One region of the Lysobacter capsici genome, then DNA from elsewhere that is predicted to be linked to it. Evidence: riboswitches for the same ligand, from Rfam matches in the RefSeq annotation. Region 1 holds a riboswitch; the other holds the start of a gene.

Region 1 (3,207 bases):
CGTCCACCGACACGCCCAGGTACTTGGCCTGGTCGTCGGTCAGGGTGGTCAGCTTCACGCCGATCTTTTCCAGGTGCAGGCGCGCGACTTCTTCGTCGAGCTTCTTCGGCAGGATGTAGACCTTGGCCTCATAGCTGTCCTTGTTCGCCCACAGGTCGATCTGCGCGAGGGTCTGGTTGGAGAACGAGTTCGACATCACGAAGCTCGGGTGGCCGGTGGCGCAGCCCAGGTTGACCAGGCGGCCCTCGGCCAGCAGGAAGATCGAGTTGCCGCCGGCGAAGGTGTACTTGTCGACCTGCGGCTTGATGTTGAGGTGCTTGGCGCCGGAAGCGACCAGCGCGTCGACCTGGATCTCGTTGTCGAAGTGGCCGATGTTGCACACGATCGCCTGGTCCTTCATGCCCTGCATGTGGGCCAGGGTCAGCACGTCCTTGTTGCCGGTGGTGGTGACGTAGATGTCGCCGCGGCCGAGGGTGCTCTCCACCGTGTTGACTTCGAAGCCTTCCATCGCCGCCTGCAGGGCGTTGATCGGGTCGATTTCGGTGACCACGACGCGGGCGCCGTACGCGCGCAGCGAATGCGCCGAACCCTTGCCGACGTCGCCGTAACCGCACACGACCGCGACCTTGCCGGCCAGCATCACGTCCATCGCGCGCTTGAGGCCGTCGGCCAGCGACTCGCGGCAGCCGTAGAGGTTGTCGAACTTCGATTTGGTGACCGAGTCGTTGACGTTGATCGCCGGGACCAGCAGGCCGCCGGCTTCGGCCAGCTGATACAGGCGATGCACGCCGGTGGTGGTCTCTTCCGACACGCCCTTCCAGTCGCGCACGACGGTGTGCCAGAAGCCCGGACGCTCGGCATGCACGCGCTTGAGCAGATTCTTGATGACTTGTTCTTCGTGATTGCCCGACGCGGTGTTGACCCAGCCGTCGCCGTTTTCGAGCTCATAGCCCTTGTGGATCAGCAGGGTCACGTCGCCGCCGTCGTCGACGACCAGCTGCGGGCCGAGGTGCTTGTCGGTGCCGTTGCCCGGGAAGGTCAGCGCTTCGAGCGTGCAGTCCCAATACTCTTCCAGCGACTCGCCCTTCCAGGCGAACACCGGGGTGCCGCTGGCGGCGATCGCCGCGGCGGCGTGGTCCTGGGTCGAGAAGATGTTGCACGAGGCCCAGCGCACGTCGGCGCCGAGGTCGCGCAGGGTCTCGATCAGCACCGCGGTCTGGATGGTCATGTGCAGCGAGCCGGTCACGCGCACGCCCTTGAGCGATTGGGCGACGGCGTACTTCTTGCGGATCGACATCAGGCCCGGCATTTCGTGCTCGGCGATGTCGATTTCCTTGCGGCCCCAGTCGGCCAGGGTGATGTCGGCGACCTTGTAATCGCCTTCGGTCGAGAAGGTCTTGGGTACTGCGTTCATTGGATGTCGCTCCAGTTCTTTGGGGAGCCGGCGGATGCCGGGGTCCGGCGAGTCGTTGGACTCAAACCGGGCGCCGTTGGGACCTGCGCCTCGCCGAGCCTGGCCGTGGCGTTCACGGTCGCAGCGCCCCTCGACGGGCTGAGCGCGCAGTATATCGCGGCGCCGATGACCGCCGCACGGCACGCCGTCGCGCCGTGCAGGTCCGGGCCGAATCGGCCTGAACCGGCGTTCATCGCGCCATGTCGGACGGCATCGGCATGGCCACCGGCCCGAATGGCATAGGCTGGTCGCCGCGCGCGCGGGCTAAGCTCGGGCGGGGCAGCGCCGGGCCGGCCCCGTCGGCGTGAACACGCCGCGCCGGTCCCGCGATTGCGACGTTCATTTCCCTGAGGACCACATTCGATGACATCCGCCGCGACGACCCGTCACCCGACCCGTTGCACGCCGCCACGCACGCCCAGCCTGCTCGTGCTGGGGCTGCTGCTGGCCCTGGGCCTGACCCAGCCGGCCGCGGCCGCGCAGGCGGCCAGGAACGCCGCGCCGGCCGCAGCCAAGCCGCAGGCCGACGGCTACCAACTGCCGCCCAAGCCCTTGCAGGCCATCGTCGATGCGCCGCGCCCGCCGCAGATGTTCCTCAGCCCCCGTCGCGACCGCGTGGCGCTGGTGCAGACGCCGTCGCTGCCGGGCATCGCGCTGGTCGCGCAGCCGGAGTTGAAACTCGCCGGCCTGCGCATCCATCCGCGGGTGCGCGCGCAGAGCCGCTTCAGTTTCGGCAGCCAGTTGAGCCTGCTCGACACCGGCACCGGCAAGAGCATCGAGATCGAAGGCCTGCCGTCGCCGCTGTCGCTGGCGACCTTGCAGTGGTCGCCCGACCAGCGCTGGATCGCGTTCAACCGCATCGACACGGCCAGCGCGGCCAACGAGCTGTGGCTGATCGAACTGGAGACGCGTCACGCGCGCAAGCTGGTGTCCGGCCTCAACACGGTCGGCGCCGGTTACCAGTGGATGCCCGACAGCCGCCGCCTGCTGGTGCAGCTGCAGCCCGAAGGTCAGGGCGAGGTGCCGCCGAGCGACGCCACTCCGACCGGCCCGGCCGCGCAGGAAACCCAGGCCAGCGCCACCGTGCGCCAGATCCGCACCTACCAGGACCTGCTGCGCAACGAGAACGACGCGCGCCTGTTCGAGTACTACCTGCGCTCGCAGCTGGCCACCGTCGATCTGACCGGCCAGGTCGCCAAGGCCGGATTGCCGGCGTTGTACGTCGAAGTCGAGCCGTCGCCGGACGGCCGTCATCTGCTGGCGACCACGCTGGAGCGTCCGTTCTCGTACCAGGTGCCGGCGTCGCGGTTCGCGCACCGCATCGAGGTGCTGACGCCGGACGGCAAGTTCGAGTATGAAATCGCGCGGCTGCCCTTGGTCGAAGGCCTGCCGACCGGCAACGACGCGGTGCCCACCGGCGTGCGCGATATCGCCTGGCGCAGCGACGTGCCGGCGACCCTGGTCTGGGCCGAAGCGCAGGACGGCGGCGACCCGGCCCGCGCGGTCGACATCCGCGACGCGGTGCTGATGCAGGCCGCGCCGTTCGACAAGCCGCCGCAGACCTTGGCGCGGCTGTCCTATCGCTTCGAGGGCGCGCGCTGGGGCCGCGACGATCTGGCCCTGATCGAGGAGTCGTGGTGGAAGACGCGCCAGGTCCGGCAATGGCGCATCGCGCCCGATCATGGCGACCGCGTGCCCGAGTTGATCTTCGAGGGCAGCAGCGAAGACCGCTACAACGATCCGGGCGAGCCGCT
Region 2 (3,207 bases), 1.1 Mb from region 1:
CATCCTGGAAGCCTACGACCTGAAGTCGTACGGCTTCGGCAGCGTCGAGCACGTGCATCTGTTCACCGAGGCCAAGAAGCTCGCCTTCGCCGACCGCGCGCGCTGGTACGCCGATCCGGCGTTCGAGAAGTCCTCGCCGGTCGCCAAGCTGATTTCCAAGGACTACGCGGCGCAGCGGCGCAAGCTGATCTCGATGGACAAGGCGCTCAAGGAAGTGCAGCCGGCCACGCCCGCGCAGCTCGACCAGGGCGACACCATCTACATGACCGTGGCCGATGCCGACGGCATGATGGTCTCGTTGATCCAGTCCAACTACCGCGGCATGGGCTGCGGCATGGCGGCGCCGGGCCTGGGTTTCATCTTCCAGGACCGCGGCGAGCAGTTCGTGCTCAAGGAAGGCCATCCCAACTCGTTCGCTCCGGGCAAGCGGCCGTTCCACACCATCATTCCCGCGTTCGTGACCAAGGCCGGCAAGCCGTGGCTGTCGTTCGGCGTGATGGGTGGCGGCATGCAGCCGCAGGGGCATGCGCAGATCATGATGAACCTGATCGATTTCGGCATGAACCTGCAGGAAGCCGGCGACGCGCCGCGCATCCAGCACGACGGTTCGACCGAACCGGCAGGTCAGGCCGAGGCGATGAGCGATGGTGGCGAACTCGATCTGGAAACCGGATATCCGTACGAAACCGTTCGCGAGCTGATGCGTCGCGGGCACAGCGTGCGGTTTGCGCATGGGCCTTATGGTGGGTATCAGGCGATCATGGTCAATCCGAACGGGGGGTATGTCGGGGCGAGCGAGTCGCGCAAGGATGGGCAGGCGGCTGGGTATTGAGGTGAGGTTGGGCGACGGCTTAGATTTTGGTCTTGTTGTTGGTTTTGCCTGGGTTTTTGATTTTCCCTGGGTCGTTGGTTTTGCCTAGTTCTTTGCCGTTGTCTTTGCCTTGATCGTTGCCGTTGCTTGTCCGTTGCAGTTGCCTTCGCCGTTGTTTTTGCTCGTCATTCCCGCGAAGGCGGGAATCCAGGGCCTTTCGTGCGAGAACGCTTGAAGTCACTGGATTCCCGCGTTCGCGGGAATGACGACCTGGAAGGATGACGCTGAAGTCTCTGGATCCCCGCCTTCGCGGGGATTACGTCCTTGAAGGGTGACGCCAAAGGCTCCGGACGTTCGGCTTAGCCGAAATAAAACAGAGCCCGCGTTCGCGGGAATGACGTCCCCCGAAAAATGACGGTTTAGCCGAGACGGCATCGAAGCATCGATGTCACATCCATATCGTCACCCCTACTCCCCTACGAACACCGAAAAATTCTTGCACCCACCAAAACCCAAGCGCGAAGCTTTCGCGAATTCGCGCCCCCGCCCCGATTGCCCAGCCCATCGTATTGACAGCCCGCAAGCCCCTGCAGAACACTGATCCCGCATCGCGGTAACCACGATGCATTCCAGTTGCGCAGCCGCCACACCAGGGCCGCGCAGTCCGGGCCGAGGGGTGCTGCGACGGAGCCGACGCTCCGCCACGCTCGGTCCGCGATGCCGAAGCAAGGGCGCCCTCCCGATCAAGGAGGCGTCATGCCTGCGTTACGTTCCGAACCGCTCGATTCCGCGACGGCCACGTCGCCCGCCCATCAAGCCGCATCCACCGACGCCACCTCACCCGAGGCCGCGCACGCTTCGCCACCCTCACGCTTCGACCCGCCGCTGTCGATCGCCCTGGTCACCTCGCAAGTCCACCCCGAGATCGATCCAGACGACGAGGGCCTGGTCGTCGCGCTGCGCGCCCACGGCATCGAGCCCACCGCCTGCATGTGGAACGACCCGTCGGTCGACTGGGCCGCGTTCGATGCCCTGCTGGTGCGCAGCACCTGGGATTATTTCCAGCACTACACGCAATTCCTGCACTGGTACGCGCGTATCGCCGAACTCGGCGTCGCCATCGTCAATCCGCTGCCGCTGCTGATCTGGAACAGCGACAAGCGCTATCTGCTCGAACTGGCGAAACTCGACGTGCCGATCATCGCCACCACCCATGCGCGCGGCGGCGATATCGACGCGGCGCTGGCGTCGATGAGCGGCGAGGTCGTGGTCAAGCCCAGCGTCAGCGGCGGCGCCTGGCATACCGTGCGCGGCCGCATCGGCAGCGAGGAATTCGATCGCGCGCTGGCCGCGTTGCCGCGCGAACTCGACTATCTGATCCAGCCGTTCATGCCGCAGATCGTCGCCGATGGCGAGTGGTCGCTGCTGTTCTTCGGCGGTGTCTACAGTCACGCGGTGTTGAAGAAACCCGGCGCCGACGATTACCGCGTGCAGACCTATTTCGGCGGCACCGCCGACCTCACCGAGCCCGCTCCGTCGATCCTCGCCGCCGCGCGGCACGCGCTGCAGGCGGTGACGGCGCTGGGCTATCGCGATCAGGCCTATGTGCGCGTCGATGGCGTGGTCGACGAGGGCGTGTTCCGGGTAATGGAACTGGAGTTCATCGAGCCGTTCCTGCACTTCGCCGCGCATCCGCCGGCCGCGACCTTGTTCGCCGCGCAACTGGCGCAGCGTTGGCAGGCCTTGCGCGCGCCGGCGACACTGGCCACCTGAGCGCGTCCGCTCTCGCCGCGTCGCCGGGATCGGCGGCGCGGCGCGAACCGCTTCACCGAATCGAGCACAGTGCATGAACTCGCAATCCGATCAACTCCGCTCCGATCCGCACAACAGCGAACGGCTGTTTTCCTACGGCACCCTGCAGTTGCCGGCCGTGCAGCAATCCACGTTCGGCCGCCTGCTGCACGGTGAAGCCGACGCCTTGGTCGGTTATCGCCGCAGCATGGTCAAGATCGAGGATGCCGACGTGGTCGCCACCAGCGGCGAGGCGTACCACCCCATCGTCGAGGCGAGCGGCGATGCGCACGACACCGTGGCCGGCACGGTGTTCGCGATCAGCGCCGAGGAGCTCGCGCGCGCCGACGCATACGAGGTCGAGGATTACCAGCGCGTCGAAGCCGCATTGGCCTCGGGACGGCGCGCGTGGGTGTACGTGAAGCGCGACGCGTAGCCGTCTGCGGCTACGCGTTCGCAGGCGCATCGCGCAACCGCGGCGCCGCGCGCAGCAGCGTGCGCAGCGCGGGAATGCACAACACATACAAGCCCGCGCCGACCACCCACACCCAGCCGTCCCAATGGCGCGCGCCGATGACGTAGATCGCGCCGAACATCAGCGGACC

The links. A riboswitch is a leader RNA that binds a small molecule or an ion and turns the genes downstream of it on or off. The one in region 1 is predicted to bind S-adenosylhomocysteine.
Region 2: it holds a riboswitch for S-adenosylhomocysteine, as region 1 does, so the genes downstream of both, KME82_RS00760 (ATP-grasp domain-containing protein) here and ahcY (adenosylhomocysteinase) in region 1, are expected to answer to the same signal.

Annotation. Positions count from the first base shown of each region.
Region 1 is NZ_CP076103.1:1,292,619-1,295,825, forward strand. Features, by position in the region: gene ahcY (adenosylhomocysteinase) at 1-1,414, opposite strand, end outside; S-adenosyl-L-homocysteine riboswitch at 1,476-1,552, opposite strand; gene KME82_RS05300 (S9 family peptidase) at 1,817-3,207, shown strand, end outside.
Region 2 is NZ_CP076103.1:180,136-183,342, reverse strand. Features, by position in the region: gene ggt (gamma-glutamyltransferase) at 1-832, shown strand, start outside; S-adenosyl-L-homocysteine riboswitch at 1,477-1,555, shown strand; gene KME82_RS00760 (ATP-grasp domain-containing protein) at 1,568-2,584, shown strand; gene KME82_RS00755 (gamma-glutamylcyclotransferase family protein) at 2,658-3,038, shown strand; gene tet (Tet(A)/Tet(B)/Tet(C) family tetracycline efflux MFS transporter) at 3,049-3,207, opposite strand, start outside.